3 regions of the Pseudoalteromonas sp. APC 3691 genome follow, and region 2 is predicted to be linked to each of the others. Evidence: predicted binding sites of a transcription regulator. Region 2 holds the regulator's gene; each other region holds the start of a gene.
What was found. The regulator MetJ, encoded in region 2, represses methionine synthesis genes. The targets are predictions, from matches to a motif close to TAGACGTCTAGACGTCTA.
Positions count from the first base shown of each region.

Region 1: a site for MetJ is predicted at 2,912-2,929, ahead of metK (methionine adenosyltransferase). Genes of this name have one in related genera too.
Region 3: a site for MetJ is predicted at 2,241-2,258, ahead of metA (homoserine O-succinyltransferase). Genes of this name have one in related genera too.

Region 1 covers NZ_JASDCB010000037.1:13,736-19,645, reverse strand. Annotated here, with positions in the region: gene QL998_RS12640 (alkaline phosphatase family protein) at 1-1,563, shown strand, start outside; gene metK (methionine adenosyltransferase) at 1,659-2,810, opposite strand; gene tkt (transketolase) at 3,115-5,106, shown strand; gene QL998_RS12625 (pyrimidine/purine nucleoside phosphorylase) at 5,290-5,604, shown strand; gene raiA (ribosome-associated translation inhibitor RaiA) at 5,782-5,910, shown strand, end outside.
Region 2 covers NZ_JASDCB010000034.1:25,065-30,974, reverse strand. Annotated here, with positions in the region: gene metL (bifunctional aspartate kinase/homoserine dehydrogenase II) at 1-1,337, opposite strand, end outside; gene metB (cystathionine gamma-synthase) at 1,343-2,590, opposite strand; gene metJ (met regulon transcriptional regulator MetJ) at 2,880-3,200, shown strand; gene QL998_RS12110 (malic enzyme-like NAD(P)-binding protein) at 3,283-4,524, opposite strand; gene rpmE (50S ribosomal protein L31) at 5,213-5,428, opposite strand; gene priA (primosomal protein N') at 5,659-5,910, shown strand, end outside.
Region 3 covers NZ_JASDCB010000019.1:16,621-22,530, forward strand. Annotated here, with positions in the region: gene metH (methionine synthase) at 1-155, opposite strand, end outside; gene QL998_RS08290 (homocysteine S-methyltransferase family protein) at 165-1,238, opposite strand; gene metA (homoserine O-succinyltransferase) at 1,228-2,175, opposite strand; gene QL998_RS08300 (outer membrane beta-barrel protein) at 2,387-2,575, opposite strand; gene QL998_RS08305 (outer membrane beta-barrel protein) at 2,593-3,033, opposite strand; gene ettA (energy-dependent translational throttle protein EttA) at 3,367-5,040, shown strand; gene QL998_RS08315 (PilZ domain-containing protein) at 5,196-5,561, shown strand; gene QL998_RS08320 (histone deacetylase) at 5,615-5,910, shown strand, end outside.

The DNA.
Region 1 (5,910 bases), on a different contig from region 2:
ATTGCATTAACTGTAATCGAGCAATATAAACCGTGGGGGAGCCTGCTTAGTTTAGTTATTTTATTAGCGATAGCATTTAAAATAAATAAACTAGTTGATAGGAAAAGCTATAGTGCTATCAATCATCTTTTCACCACGAATATATTAAAGCGTACGATTTTAGTTGCATTGATTATTGTTTTATTTGTTTGTGCAATAAGAGGATCATTTGAAACTCGTCCTGCTTCTCGAAAATGGTCAGCAGTAACGACAGATGCTTTTGTAAATAATCTTGTAATAAACCCGTTTCGAAGCTTTATATATGCCATTAAAGATTATAATGATTTACAAAGTTTTGGTTTAAATGGTCACAATCCTTACTTACGAAAAAATGCACCTGACATAGATAACCCTTTAGCGACGCTTGAGAAAAAAACCAGTGCGCCAATGTTAGCGGCACCTTCACAAGTGTTTTTTATTGTTATGGAAAGTTATGATGCTTGGCCGTTTCAGCAAAAATATACATCGCTCAATTTAACTAATGAACTACGTAATTTAGCTAGTAAAGGTATATATTTAAATAATGTATTACCTGCAGCAAGCAGTACTATGAATTCGCTATCTAGCCTTATGTCTGGTATAGCGTTTTCGGGCGTTAACATGAGCCGTATTGGACCACAAAAACCAGCGAGTAAGTTATCAATATTTAATCAACTTGAGCAACTAGGTTATCAAAGTCGATTTTATTATGGCGGCTTGCTGTCATGGCAAAATATAGGCGAATATGTGCTTTCACAAGGAGCTGATAAAGTATTTTCGGCTGCAGACACTGGAGGTAAAGGAAGTGCTGGTGTGTGGGGAATTGATGATGGTCAGTTATTTGATTTAGTCGATACTAAAACAGATGAAAAAAGTTTTAACTTAATCATGAGTGGGAGTTATCACGGGCCATTTAACTTAGATTTAGATAAGTATGGGTATCCTTTAAAATCAGTTGCTGACTATCCAAAGGAAATTCAAGCTTTAGATGATGACTTATTAGACCCTTACGTATTAGGGCATTTATGGTATGCCGATAAAATGCTTGGTCAATTTGTTCGTAAAATGGAGCAGCGCTACCCAGATGCATTATTTGTAATTACAGGTGATCACTATAGTCGCCGTTATTTACATCATCGCCCTGATCTATATGAACTAACACATGTACCGCTTGTTATTTATGGTAAAGGTGTAAATCCAAACTGGGTATCGAGCGATCAATTAGCGAGCCATATGGATATTGCACCTACATTATTAAACTTAATAGCACCGCAAAATACGACATTTTATAGCATGGGCCAGTCGCTATTAAATCAACCTAAAGATCGTACTGTATTTGGTTTTCAAACTGTGCGTAAACCAGAACAGCTTTGGCGTGGTGATTTTTCGTCAATGTATGAGTATCAAAAAGTTCAACCAGAGGATCGGATTAACTTAGTACCACTTAAGCCGCAGCCTTTTGAACCAATTGATGTAGCAACAGAGCAAGCTTATAATAAGTATATGGCTACAGCGTGGCAGTTACTTACTAAAGGAATGGATTAATAGATTTAAAAGTAGCTTTTAAAGCTGCTTTTGCTCAATTAGTTTACATATAAAAAAAGCGCCAATTGGCGCTTTTTTTATATTTACTTAGCCAATCAAAGGCCAGCAGCTGCGCGAAGTGCGTCTGCTTTATCTGTACGTTCCCAAGGGAATTCGTCACGACCAAAGTGGCCGTAAGCCGCTGTAGGCAGGTAGATAGGGCGCTCTAAATCAAGCATTTGAATTAAGCCGTAAGGGCGTAGGTCAAAGTGTTCACGAATAAGCTCGATTAAACGGCTTTCTTCTAGCTTGCTTGTACCAAATGTTTCAACGCTGATAGATGTAGGCTCTGCAACACCGATTGCGTAAGAAACTTGTAATTCACATTTATCAGCAAGGCCAGCCGCAACTACGTTTTTAGCAACGTAACGTGCAGCGTATGCAGCTGAGCGGTCAACTTTTGATGGATCTTTACCAGAGAAAGCACCACCACCGTGACGAGCCATACCACCGTATGTATCAACGATGATTTTACGACCTGTTAAACCACAATCGCCCATTGGTCCGCCAATTACAAAGCGACCCGTTGGGTTAATGAAAAATTTAGTCGCGCTTGTAATAAGCTCTGCAGGAAGTACCGGCTTGATGATAGTCTCCATCACCGCTTCTACTAAATCTTTTTGCGAAATGTCTTCGCTGTGCTGAGTAGAAAGTACAACAGCATCAATACCTACTGGCTTACCATTTTCGTATGCAAAAGTAACTTGAGATTTTGCATCTGGACGTAACCAGTTAAGCTCGCCGCTTTTACGTACTTGCGCTTGGCGCTGTACTAAACGGTGTGAGTAAGTAATTGGCGCAGGCATTAGCACTTCTGTTTCGTTACATGCGTAACCAAACATAAGACCTTGGTCGCCAGCACCTTGTTCTTCTGGGCTAGTACGGTCAACACCTTGGTTAATGTCAGGAGACTGTTTACCAATAGTGTTTAAAATTGCACATGAATCAGCATCGAAACCCATGTCTGAGTGCGTGTAGCCAATTTCACGTACTGTTTTACGTGTAATTTCTTCAATATCAACCCATGCGCTAGTAGTGATTTCACCACCAACCATAACCATACCTGTTTTTACGTAAGTTTCGCACGCAACACGGGCATGAGAATCTTGCTCTAGGATAGCATCAAGTACCGCATCAGAGATTTGATCGGCGATTTTATCCGGATGACCTTCAGAAACTGATTCAGAAGTAAATAAATGTTTTGCCATTGTATTTCTGCTCACAAATATTGCGCTTCACAAACGTCGGTATTAGCGCTAAAAAATTAAGGGGCGTATTTTATCGAAAACAAAACACCTTGCATAGTGTTTTTACGCCTAGACGTCTAAATAAAATTACTAATAACTTTTTGGTCTTAAAAAATATTCATAATGCCTCACTTTTATAGGGTTTTTAATTGCACACAGCCCCCACAATAAGTAAGAATGGTCTATATAAACAAACCCAAGTTACTTGGGTGCATAAACAAACACATAAATACCCGCGCAAATACACATAAAGGTAGGAGAATTCATGCCATCTCGCAAAGAACTTGCAAATGCTATTCGCGTCTTGTCAATGGACGCAGTACAAAAGGCCAAATCTGGTCACCCTGGAGCCCCTATGGGCATGGCTGATATCGCAGAAGTATTATGGCGCGATTATCTAAAACACAACCCAACAAATCCAGAGTGGGCTGACCGTGACAGATTTATTCTTTCAAACGGCCACGGTTCAATGCTTATCTATTCTCTATTGCACCTAAGTGGTTACGACTTACCACTGGACGAAATTAAAAACTTCCGTCAAATGCATTCTAAAACACCAGGTCACCCTGAATATGGCTATGCACCAGGAATCGAAACTACTACGGGTCCATTAGGTCAAGGGATCACAAATGCCGTAGGTATGGCAATTGCTGAAAAAGCGCTAGCTGCACAGTTTAACCGCGAAGGTCACGATATTGTTGATCACTTTACCTATGCATTTATGGGCGATGGCTGCCTTATGGAAGGTATTTCTCATGAAGCTGGTTCACTTGCAGGCACATTAGGTCTGGGTAAACTTGTTGCATTTTGGGATGACAACGGCATTTCAATCGATGGTGAAGTAGAAGGTTGGTTTACAGATGACACGCCAGCTCGCTTTAAAGCATACGGTTGGCATGTAATTAGTGGTGTTGATGGTCACGACAGCGATGCTATAAGTGCTGCAATTGCAGAAGCTAAAAGTGTTACCGATAAACCATCACTAATTTGTTGTAAAACAATTATTGGTTACGGCTCACCTAATAAATCTGGTAGCCACGATTGTCACGGTGCACCACTAGGTGATGACGAAATTAAAGCGTCTCGCGAATTCTTAGGTTGGACTGGCGATGCGTTCGAAATTCCTGATGATATTTACGCACAATGGGATAGCAAAGAAAAAGGTCAGCAGCTTGAATCAAGCTGGGACGAAAAATTTGCAGCATACGCAAAAGCATACCCAGAGCTTGCAGCTGAATATAAGCGTCGTATTAATAACGAACTGCCTGGCGATTGGGCTGAAAAATCTCAAGCGTACATTGAGCAATTACAAGCAAACCCAGCAAACCCAGCGTCTCGTAAAGCATCACAAAATGCATTAAACGCATTTGGTCCGTTATTACCAGAATTTATGGGTGGCTCAGCCGATTTAGCAGGCTCAAACTTAACAATTTGGGATGGCTCTAAAGGTTTAACACACGACGATGCAAGCGGTAACTACATTTACTACGGTGTACGTGAGTTTGGTATGTCGGCAATTATGAATGGTATTGCCCTTCATAAAGGCTTTATTCCTTACGGTGCTACGTTCTTAATGTTTGTTGAATATGCAAAAAATGCCGTACGTATGGCTGCATTAATGAAGCAACCAAGCATTTTTGTATACACGCACGATTCAATCGGTTTAGGTGAAGATGGTCCAACTCACCAACCAGTAGAGCAAATTGCAAGCATGCGTTTAACGCCTAACTTATACAACTGGCGCCCATGTGACCAAGTTGAGTCGGCAATTGCATGGCAACAAGCTATTGAGCGTAAAGACGGTCCTACATCGTTAATCTTTACTCGCCAAGGTCTTGAGCAACAAGCGCGTGATGCACAGCAATTAAGCGATGTTAAAAAGGGTGGTTACATCCTTAGCTGTGACGGCAATCCTGAAATTATTTTAATTGCGACGGGCTCTGAAGTGCAACTAGCACAAGATTCAGCAACTGAGCTACGCAGCCAAGGTAAAAAGGTACGTGTTGTATCTATGCCATGTACTGATGCCTTTGAAGATCAAAGCGCAGAGTACAAAGAAAGCGTATTACCGGCATCTGTTACACGCCGCGTAGCAGTAGAAGCAGGTATTGCTGACTACTGGTACAAGTACGTAGGTCTAAATGGCGCAGTAGTAGGTATGACTACCTTTGGTGAGTCAGCACCTGCTGGTGAGCTGTTTGAGCACTTTGGTTTTACAGTGGCAAACATTGTAAGCAAAGCAAACGAGCTTTTTTAATCGCTTTGATTAAATAAAGTAAGTAATTGAAAAACCCGCACATGCTGCGGGTTTTTTATGCCCTTACATGAAGCAACTTCACCTTGAACAATGCTGCTTTCCTTGCAAGAAAGTAAGCTATCAGGCAAGGTAGTGCGATAAAATTTATAAATAAAAATCTTAAATTAATAGCAGGAGCTAAAAATGCCGAAGTTCGATAACGTGAGTGTAGTAAAAAAAGCCAATGTATATTTTGACGGAAAAGTGTCGAGCCGTACCGTTATTTTAGGTGATGGCGAAGCGAAAACGTTAGGCTTTATGCAACCTGGTGAGTTTGTTTTTGATACAAACCAAAAAGAGTGCATGGAGCTTTTAGCTGGCCAATGGGATATTTTATTACCAGGGGCAAGTGAGTGGAAAACATTTAACGCGGGTGAATCGTTTAATGTTGATGCAAATGTAAGCTTTAAAGTAAAAGTATCTGATTTTGCTGACTACTGTTGTTCGTACACAGATTAATCAATACAGCTAGACGTCTGAAAGCCCATGCACTATGGGCTTTGCATAAACTTTGCACAACGCATGATTTAAATCACCAAAAACCGCAAATAAACCTCAAATATCTCTCTTTTTTCCTTGTGTTAATCTAAATAGCCCCCAATACTATTTATGAGGTAACAAATAAAAGGATACCCTATGAAAATTAATCTTTCTGGTCACCATGTTGAAGTTACTGACTCTATTAGAGAGCACATCAACGAAAAATTTTCAAAAATCGAGAGCCACTTTCCATCGCTTATTGCACTCGATATTATTTTGTCAAAA
Region 2 (5,910 bases):
AACTGTTTAATGAAAACGTCGCCAACGTTACCAAGCCCCGCAACTATAATTGCGATTTCTTGGCCTTTATTAATTAGCTTATCGTGTAAGTCACTTTGTATATCACTATCTATAAATTGATCGGTAAGCAATAAAGCATAGCCAGTATCTTGATGGACAAAACGAGGTTTTATGCTGTGGAGTTTTAATAAATCTAATGCTTGTAAGCTTAATGTATTAACGTCTTGCTCAGGCGCTACAATTGCACAACCGTTTAAATTTGACTCGCTAATATTTGCCCTACCCGCAAAATAATTAATAACCAGATAAGTTTGTGCTGCAGGTACTACTAAATACACTTCACCATTATGGTTAAAGTGATGAAGGCTATGCTGAATAAGCTGACTAACACTTGCAACCTCGCCTTCACTTAATCCTTCAACCATTAATAGGTCAACATTTTGCAACGTGGTTATAAAGCGCTTTTTCTTCGCTGAACCTTCTTTTACTATATCTGTTGGACTTGCTTGTACGTCAAAACTACTGCGAACAGCTAGCTTAATATCTGTGTTTTTAAGAGGCGATAGTGTTTTTGCATGTAATACAGGGTTACCCAAACGAGCTAATAAATTAGCCTGCCCACGGCAAATTTTGCCGTATTTAATCGCTTTTTGTACCTTGCGAGGATCAGTGCTATACACCCCCTGTGTATCAGTCCAAATACATACTTGCTTAGCATTGCAATAATTTGCAAGTAGTGTTGCACTGTAGTCACTCCCATTTCGGCCAAGTGTTACAGTCTCGCCTTTGATATCTGCGGCAATAAACCCAGTAACAACATTTATTTTATTAGGCAAAATTAACTGCCCACATTGCTGCGCATTTTGCGCATGCATTAATTCGCCATCATTTAAGATAAAAAGAGTACGTGCATCTTGAGCGCATGCCTCAATATTTAGCTGCTGTAAATAAGTAGCGAGTAAACGTGCTGACCACAGTTCGCCATGTGCAAGTAATGCAGCCTCTTTTAGCTGCTCAGCTTGAGCAAGTTCTGCAATATAGCTAAGTTCGATACTTAGTGTTTTAAGTGCACTTCGTTTTAAATCGGCTTCTAATAGCTGCTCTATTAAATCACTTTGATGGTTATTTAACTGCAGTAAAATATCAGCGACAGCTTGCGTGTCTTGCTGCTGATAACTTTGCCACAACGACACAAGTGTATCTGTAGTTTTACCTGCAGCAGACACCACAACACAGTCGCCCGTCTGAGTATGCCCAATAATTATTTTAGCTACGCTTTGATAGCGCTCACTAGAGCTTAAGCTTGAACCACCAAATTTATGTACACAATTGACCATATTAATCACCAAAGCGCCGGACGGGCTGCACTTAATTTAACGTTACCACCAGGAGTGCCTGCTCCTTTGCCTACACGGCCAACATTTTTATTTTGCCCTGGTTTTACAAGTTCAAACACTCGTTCAAAATCAGCGACTAAATCGTGTATATCTTCAATACCTACCGAAATACGAATAAGCGTATCGCCCACACCCGCCTCTAAACGTGCTGTTGCCTCCATACCTGCGTGCGTCATAGTTGCAGGGTGACAAATTAAGCTCTCTACGCCACCTAATGACTCAGCTAAACTAAACGTTTTAAGGCTAGTTAAAAATGCCGCAGCGTCGTTTATATCGCCTTTAATATCAAAACTAACCATGCCACCAAAACCAAGTTGCTGTGCTTTAGCCAGCTCATGTTGAGGATGTGACTCAAGACCTGGGTAGTAAACTTGGCTTACATATTCAGAGCTTTCAAGGTACTTAGCTATTGCCAGTGCATTTTCTTGATGCTGCCTTAGGCGCACATTTAAAGTACGTAAACCACGAAGCGTTAAATAGCTATCAAAAGGCGCACCCGTAATACCAATGTTATTAGCCCACCAAGCAAGCTCATCGCCTAACTCTTGTGTTGCGGCAATAACAGCGCCGCCTACTACATCTGAGTGTCCGTTAATGTATTTAGTGGTTGAATGCACCACAATATCTACACCAAATTTAATAGGGTTTTGTAAAGCCGGCGACAAAAACGTGTTATCTGCGGCAACCAAAGCTCCGCATTGCTTAGCCACATCGGTAACCGCTTTAATATCTGTTAAACGAAGTACTGGGTTACTTGGGGTTTCTATCCAAATAAGCTTAGGTTTAATTACTAAAATTTGTTGAAGGCTTTCTTCTTTTGTTAAATCTAATATTTTGAGCTTTAGTAGCCCGCGTTTTTGTAAAGATGTAAATAAACGATAGCTGCCACCATAACAATCATGCGGAATTACTAACGTATCGTCACTATTAAGTAGCTGAGTAGCTAAATGCACGGCAGCCATGCCTGTAGCTGAAATTATGCCACGAGCGCCACCTTCAAGCTTAGCAAGCGTCTCAGCTAAAATATCACGATTAGGATTACCGCTACGACCATAATCATACTCACGCTTAGTATCAAAGTCGGCAAACGAATAAGTAGTCGATAAATAAATTGGCGGTACCACCGCACCATGATGTTTATCAGCATCAACGCCGTTACGTACAGCAATGGTCGCTTTGTTTTTTTCGCTCATATTCGTCACCTGATTAACTTGGATGTTTAGACGTCTAAAAGAGTAAGTTATCCGTTTTGATAAGTCAAAGTATTTTAAAGCTCTAGATGGCTAAAAATAGAAAGGGCCTCTGCGAATAACACATTTTAGCTCACAAAAGTGTGTTTATCTTTACACCTACAATAGGCTTATTAAGATAGATCTGTATCTATTATTTGACTATCTTTTTTAAATCGATAGAATTTCACGCATATTTACACGCTTTTTATACCGTGTGAGAAATTAATAATCTGAGGCAACGATACATCTTATGGCTAAATGGAATGGTGAGTATATTCACCCATACGCAGAACACGGTAAAAAATCAGAGCAAGTTAAAAAGATCACCGTTTCGATCCCGCTAAATGTATTAAAGGTATTAACTGACGAACGTACACGTCGTCAAATCAATAACCTTCGCCATGCTACAAATAGTGAATTGCTATGTGAGGCATTTTTGCATGCTTTTACTGGCCAACCTTTACCAAATGACGATGACTTACGTAAAGATAACGCCGAAAAAGTGCCAGAAGAAGTTAAAAAAATAATGCAAGAAATGGGTCTAGAAGTACCCGTTTTAAACGAAGAATAAATATTACAAAGACAAAAAAACCTCAGTAATTATTGAGGTTTTTTTATGTCTAAATTTTATTGCATAGCTCTACTGTATAGATTTACTGCATATAGTTTTCAGGTAGCTCAATTTGTGCAACACCTGACTCAATAGCAGCAAGTGCAACAGCTCTTGCTATACGCGGCAGTAAACGTGGATCCATTGGTTTTGGAATAATATACTGCGCACCAAATTCTAGTTTATCTACACCAGCGGCTTTTAAAACTTCTGCAGGTACTGGCTCTTTGGCAATACTTCGAATAGCATCTACTGCAGCAATTTTCATTTCATCGTTAATAGCGCTTGCACGTACATCAAGTGCACCACGGAAAATAAACGGGAAACATAAAACATTATTAACTTGGTTAGGGTAATCAGAGCGTCCTGTTGCCATGATTAAATCGTTGCGTGCGCCGTGCGCAAGTGCAGGATCAATCTCAGGATCTGGATTTGAACATGCAAACACAACTGGTTTTGCAGCCATTAGCTTTAAATCTTCAGCCGCTAATAAGTTAGGGCCAGAAACACCCACAAATACATCTGCATCTGCAATTACATCTTGCAATGTACGCTTATCGGTATTGTTAGCAAAAAGCTGTTTATATTCATTTAAGTCATCGCGGCGGGTATGAATAACACCTTTGCGGTCAAGCATATAAATGTGTTCACGCAGTGCACCACACTTAATTAACAGCTCCATACACGCAACAGCGGCAGCGCCTGCACCTAAACATACAATAATTGCATCTTCAATTGACTTACCTTGTACTTCTAGCGCATTTAACATACCAGCAGCCGTTACAATGGCAGTACCGTGTTGATCGTCATGAAAAACAGGGATGCTACAACGCTCTATTAATGCTTTTTCTATTTCAAAACACTCTGGTGCTTTAATATCTTCAAGGTTAATACCACCGAATGTGTCGGCAATATTGGCAACCGTATTAATAAAGTCTTCTGTTGTTTTGTGCTTAACTTCAATATCGATAGAATCAAGCCCTGCAAAACGTTTAAACAATAACGCTTTACCTTCCATTACGGGCTTAGACGCTAAAGGACCTAAATTACCAAGGCCTAGAATTGCAGTACCATTAGTAATAACCGCAACCATGTTACCTTTACCAGTATATTTATAAGCATTTGCAGGATCTGCAGCTATTTCACGTACAGGTTCGGCAACACCTGGGCTATACGCAAGTGCAAGATCATGAGCCGTTTCAGCTGGTTTTGTAAGCTCAATGCTAATTTTACCTGGTACGGGATGTGAGTGGTAATGTAGTGCTTGTTCACGAAAGTCAGACATAACGCGATGGTATCCTGCAATTTAAGTTAAAGTGAGAGATGGAGTCTTGGGGTACGATACCCTTATTATTTTTAAATTCCAAGCAATATCAGGTCTATCCTGTTATATGCTATATCCTTTAATTTTAAGAGGTTTTTCAGTAACTTTGCAGGATTATATCGACATTTAATAAATAAAAATTCACCTAAAAAGTAAGTTTTAAGGTGCTTTTATGTCTATCAAAATCTTATAAAACGTATACTTAAAGTATCAGCATAAACTTAGAATAACAGCCTACTACCTTACTTTAAAAACAGATAAGCCCACGTTAGCTACTTTTATCAACCTAGTTAAAAATTGTACTATTTAAAATATAGAGAATATCTATCGATTTGTCTGTAAAGGATTATGCATACTCAGAATAAGAATAGGAAATAGTTATGCAAAAGGAGGGGATAGTTAAAATCAACGAAATAATACCAATCTGCTTATATATGGGGTCTATTTAAAGTTAAGAAAATTACGCTAGAACTAGGCAAAAATTTTTGTATCTAGTTGTTCTAAATAAAAAAATTTTAACGACGTTATAGTGCAATTTAATTCGTTAAATTGCTTAAAGATTTATGTAGGTTAGTTTAAGATAATAAATAACAAATTTTAGGCACAAAAAAAGCACCCTAAGGTGCTTTTTTTAACTAAACAGCAATAATTACTTCTTGCTGGCAAGTGCACCGAAGCGCTTGTTGAAGCGATCAACACGTCCGCCAGTGTCTAAAACTTTTTGCTTACCAGTGTAAAACGGGTGACACGCAGAACATACGTCTAAGTGAATGTCTTTACAAAGAGTTGAGCTAGTTTCGAATTTATTTCCACATGAACATGTTGCAGAAATTACTTCGTACTTAGGGTGAATACCTTCTTTCATAGGAACCTCTAGTTAAGGCCGCATCGCTCTCCAAACCCGGAGTTTGGCACCATACGTCGTTAAAACAAATTTGTTGGTGGCGGATTTTATCCAACAACCTTCCCCTGCACAAGTATTTATTTATCTTTTCGCTAAAAAAGTGAACAATCTCTTTCTCAAGTACTATTGCTAGTAGGTTTTTAGCGGTATTTTTAGTACATTACAGCATTAATTTTACGGGTTGAGTTGTTATGAGTTTTGTTGAAGTTGCTATTAAAGTTCCGCTTCCACGCACCTTTGATTATAAAATAGAAGAACAGCTCAGTGGCTTATCAATTCCTTTACTACCTGGCATGCGAGTTTTGGTACCTTTTGGTAATCAAAAGAAAGTAGCGGTTGTTTTGGGTATTAAAAGCAGTACCGACGTCCCTTTAAATAAAATTAAAAATATTATAGAGGTAATAGACGACGCCCCTATTTTAAGCTCCCAGCATTTAGAACTC
Region 3 (5,910 bases), on a different contig from region 2:
ATATCAATAACCTGTGCGCCGTTTTCTACTTGTTCACGTGCAACTGTTAACGCTGCTTCAAAATCTTCTTCCATGATTAGGCGTTTAAACATAGCCGAACCAGTTACATTGGTACGCTCACCAACATTGGTAAATACTGCTATTTGTTGGGTCATGTTGGCTCCTTAATTTAAGTTACAGGCTTCAAGGCCTGATAAACGCATGCGTACTTCAAGCTCTGGCAATTGGCGTGGTTTAACGCCCGCTAGACCTTTTGCAAAAGCACGAATATGCGCAGGCGTGGTGCCACAACATCCACCTACTATATTAATAAAGCCCGATTTACCCCAATCGATAATTTCGGCTGCCATTTCAGGCGCTTCTAAGTCGTATTCACCAAACTCATTAGGCAAGCCCGCATTAGGGTGTACCGATGTAAAGGTTTCGCACACGCGCGAAAGCTCTTCTACATATTGGCGCAGTAAATCAGGGCCAAGCGCGCAGTTTAAACCAATCGAAATAGGCTTAATATGGCGAATAGAGTTATAAAATGCTTCGGTTGTTTGCCCAGAAAGCGTACGGCCAGAAGCGTCAGTAATAGTGCCCGAGATCATAACTGGTAATGTGCGCCCTGCTTGTTCAAAGGCTTCTTCTACACCAAACGAGGCGGCTTTTGCATTAAGCGTGTCGAATATAGTTTCGATTAGTATTAAATCGGCGCCGCCTTCCATTAATGCAAGGGTAGACTCTACATACGCAGTAACTAGCTTATCAAAAGTAACGTTTCGGTAACCCGGATCGTTTACGTCTGGCGAAATTGAACACGTTTTAGATGTCGGCCCTAAAACACCGGCTACATAGCGCGGTTTTTCTGGCGTTTTAGCCGTAAATTCATCGCAAATTGCGCGTGCTAATTTAGCCGACTCTAGGTTTATTTCACGGCTTAGGTTTGCCATGTCGTAATCTTCCATCGAAATAGTGGTCGAGTTAAACGTGTTGGTTTCGATAATATCGGCGCCCGCTGATAAAAAACCACGATGAATATCAGTGATTAAGTCGGGCTTGGTTAGGCTTAATAAATCGTTATTACCTTTAATTAATACATGCCAGTCTTTAAAACGCTCTCCGCGATAGTCTTCTTCTTCTAGCTTATGATCTTGGATCATGGTGCCCATTGCGCCATCTAAAATTAAAATGCGTTCTTTTAATGCGGCACTTATTTCGGCTTGCTTATTATTTGTAGGCGCGTTATTCGGCATAGTTGTTAGTCCTCACGTCTTGGCTAACTAAATTAATATCATACGGTGTGGTTTGGTACACGTAGTAATTTAACCAGTTCGAAAAAAGTAAAAAAGCATGGCTTTGCCACGTTTTTGAAGGTTGTTTGGTTGCATCGTCATCCGGAAAGTAATTTTCGGGTTTTGGTGCATTAGGGCTTTTTTTACAATCGCGCTCGTATTCTGCTTTTAGCGAGTCGGCGTCGTACTCTGGGTGGCCGGTTATAAACACTTGGCTACCCGATTTATTTTTAAGTAAGTAAGCCCCTACTCGCTCAGAACCTGCCAGTACAACTAGCTCATCACAGGCGTTTATTTTATTTATATCAATGTGGCCGTAGCGTGAGTGCGGTACCAAAAAGGTGTCGTCGAATCCGCGAGTCAGTGCACCGTGATCAAAATAACATTGGTGGGTAAATACGCCACACAGTTTATCGTCTTTTAAATCGCGCTTTAAATTGTAACGGTGATATAACGCTGCATGTGCTGCCCAACACGAAAATAACGTAGAGGTAACGTGTTGCTCAGCCCAATCAATAATGACTTTTAGCTCATCCCAATACGCTACATCGTCGTATTCTAAATGGGCAAGTGGCGCGCCAGTTACAATTAACGCATCGTAATTGTTGTCTTTAACCTCAGAAAAATAACGATAAAAGGTATCAAGGTGCTCTTCTGAATTACTGCTACTGCGGTGAGTGTCGAGGCGCAGTAGCTCTACGTTAACTTGCAAAGGCGAGTTGGCAAGCAAACGAATAAACTGAACTTCGGTTTCTACTTTATTAGGCATTAAGTTTAAAATAGCCAAACGCATTGGGCGTATTTCTTGCGTTTTTGCACGTGTTTTTGGCATTACAAATACGTTTTCTTGACGTAAACGTGCAATTGCCGGCAACTCGTCTTTTACTGTAATTGGCATATTTTTACTCCTGCTCATAAAAACCGAAAGTTAATTATGAACTGAAAGTAAAAAATATCAACCTCTAGATGTATAGATGTCTAAATGAAATTTATTCATGATTTTTTTAAGATTTACTAAAAGTTATAGATGAGAGGGAATGCATTTATATTGAAGTACTTTGTTTTAGTGAATTGAAATAGCGCTACTAAAATCAGTAGCGCTATTATAATTAAAAACGATAATTTACAGATAAATTAAGAGCGTAAATATCGCCTTCATTTGTATCAAAATATTGGTATTCAGCACTTACTTGCCAGCGTTGAGTTAGCCTAAAGTCAATGCCGGTTCCGTACGTTACGCCGCCTTCATCGTAGTTTTGCTCAGTTATTAGCGTAGAATTTGTATCTGTACCAGTTATTGATTCTGCAAGGTTTTTTAAGCGCCTTCATTGTAACTTAATTTATTTCTACCATAGCCACCAAATAAAAACATATCAGCTCGAGATGAAATTGGATAATTAGCTTTTACAAATATACTTGTTTGCAAATCAAGGCTTGAATCGATTTCGCTCTTAATGAATTCTGAACTCAGCGAACCGTCCTGTGGGTTCTGAGTGTAAACAATTCCGTTTAGAGGCGTTGACTCATCATTTAACCCAAAACCTATACGCCCTTCTAATGCAAAGTAACGCGAAAACTGATATCCAAACCGGCCGTAAAGCGTTGTAAACTGTATGCTATCACTCTCGTATACATCAATTTGCGTAGACCCTATCCCTATTCCTTGGTAATAACCATTTACGTGGAGTATGTCTGCTTGGCTCGAAAATGAGTATAAACCTAAAAGTAATGCCCCTAACCTTGTAACTATTTTCATGTTCATTCCTTTAAACCTTTGTAATATTTAATAATGTGATGTTTAACAATAAACTAAGTGTGGCCTGCCTATATAACTTGCTTATACTTTACAGCTTGTAAATATACTGTACCACTTTTGTTAAAAATGAAATGTATTTGAACAATATAAAACAATAGATTACAGAATTTTACACAATAGAAATCCTGTAATAGTAGTGTTTTTAACGAGCAATCAAAACAAAGTACCGCTTAGGTAAGTGTATTGTTCTATACAGCATTCGTTGACTGTTTCACCCGTCAGCCACTACAATACAACATTGAAATTTTTATTATTATTTGAAGGCTTTCCTCCATGGTTTTACCTGATAAATTTATATTCTCGATGAGTCGAGTATCTAAGGTTGTGCCACCTAAGCGCACTATCTTAAAAGATATTTCGTTGCACTTTTTTCCTGGCGCTAAAATTGGTGTGCTTGGTTTAAACGGTTCTGGTAAATCTACGTTACTGCGTATTATGGCCGGTGTTGACCAAGATTTTGAAGGTGATGCACATCCTCAGCCTGGTACTAAAATTGGTTATTTACCGCAAGAACCTGTTTTAGACGAAAGTAAAACAGTACGTGAAACTGTTGAAGAAGCTGTTGGCGAAGTTAAACATGCACTTAAACGTCTTGACGAAGTGTATAACGAATACGCCATGGAAGACGCTGACTTTGACGCACTTGCAAAAGAGCAAGGCGAGCTTGAAGCTGTTATTCAGGCGCACGATGGTCATAACATCGACAACGTTTTAGAACGCGCAGCTGATGCACTTCGCCTGCCAGAGTGGGATGCTAAAATTGAGCACCTTTCAGGTGGTGAGCGTCGCCGTGTTGCTATATGTCGATTATTACTTGAAAAACCAGACATGCTTATCCTTGATGAACCTACTAACCACTTGGATGCTGAGTCGGTTGCATGGTTAGAGCGCTTCTTACACGATTACGAAGGCACTGTTGTGGCTGTAACGCATGACCGTTACTTCCTTGATAATGTAGCTGGTTGGATATTAGAGCTTGACCGTGGTGAAGGTATTCCATGGGAAGGTAACTACTCTTCTTGGCTTGAACAAAAAGATGCGCGCTTACAGCAAGAACAAAAATCTGAAAAAGCACGTCAAAAATCAATTGCGCAAGAACTTGAATGGGTTCGTTCAAACCCTAAAGGCCGCCAAGCTAAGTCAAAAGCACGTATGGCTCAGTTTACTGAAATGCAGCAGTCTGATTACCAAAAACGTAACGAAACTAACGAGATGTTTATTCCACCTGGTCCGCGTTTAGGTGACCAAGTACTTGAAGTAACTAATCTTCGTAAGAGTTTTGGCGATCGCGTTTTAATTGATGACTTAAGCTTTAGCATGCCAAAAGGTGCCATTGTGGGCATTATTGGCGCGAATGGCGCGGGTAAATCAACGCTGTTTAAAATGATAAGCGGTGAGCAAACGCAAGACAGCGGTAGCATCAGTGTTGGCGAAACAGTACACCTAGCTACTGTTGATCAGTTCCGCGACGGTATGGACGAAAGCAAAACTGTTTTCCAAGAAATATCAGACGGACAAGACGTACTGAAAATTGGTAACTTTGAGTTCCCAAGCCGTGCGTATGTAAGTCGCTTTAACTTTAAAGGTAACGATCAGCAAAAGTTTGTTAAAGACCTATCAGGTGGTGAGCGTAACCGTTTACACCTTGCTAAGTTATTAAAAGCTGGCGGCAATGTGTTACTACTCGATGAGCCAACCAATGACTTGGACGTTGAAACACTACGTGCACTGGAGAACGCTATTTTAGAGTTCCCAGGTTGTGTAATGTGTATCTCGCATGACCGTTGGTTCCTTGACCGTATTGCTACACATATTTTAGATTACCGTGATGAAGGTCAAATTAACTTCTTTGATGGTAACTACACTGAATATGAAGAGTGGCTTAAAAAGACCCTAGGCGCTGAGGCAACTCAACCTAAACGTATTAAATACAAAAAAATTGGCTAAAAATATTGGTTAATTTTATGTTTGTATAACTTAAGCCCTGCACTTTGCAGGGCTTTTTTATGCCACCAGCATTACAGGAGCACATCTTGCTAGCATGTAGAGAATTACCCGCTATGCTTAATTTATTATAAAAAACAGTAAGGCTAAATTAGGTTATGCAAAATCGTCGACAGTTTTCTCGTGTGCTATTTTCAACTAACGCTCTGTTATGTTTTGATAGCCAACAGTATCCGTGTAAATTACTCGATCTATCGTTACATGGCGCGTTGGTTACTAATTGTGATGCATTTATTGGCAGCCACAATACGCAAGCAATACTGCGTTTTACATTGCCTCAAAGCGATATAGAAATAAAAATGGAAGTAGTGATTTGCCATATTGAAGCCGATCATATTGGTTTAAAATGCCATCACATTGATATAGACAGTATTACTTATTTAAAGCGTTTAATAGAGCTAAACTTAGCCGATGATGAGCTACTGCATCGCGAATTAGCGTCACTTATTAATGACTCACAATAGACTCATTCACTTAAGTTGATTACCATAGCGCAAACTTTATAAAGCTTGTAAATATGCGCTTAAATCCTCATTTGCCTTTGGTATACCATCCTAACTACTCGTTTAGCTTTGATCCTAAGCATCGCTTTGTAATGAGTAAATTTGCACATTTATATCAACATGTTGCAGAGCTTGGTTTAATCGGCAGTAACCTAGTTGAGCCAATATTAGGCACGCCAGAGCCCCTTGAGCTTGTGCATTGCGATAATTATATCCAAGATTTATGGCACAACCGCTTAGATGAAAAAGCAATGCGTCGCATTGGTCTACCTTGGTCAAAAGAGCTTATGGCACGTACATTTACAGCCCC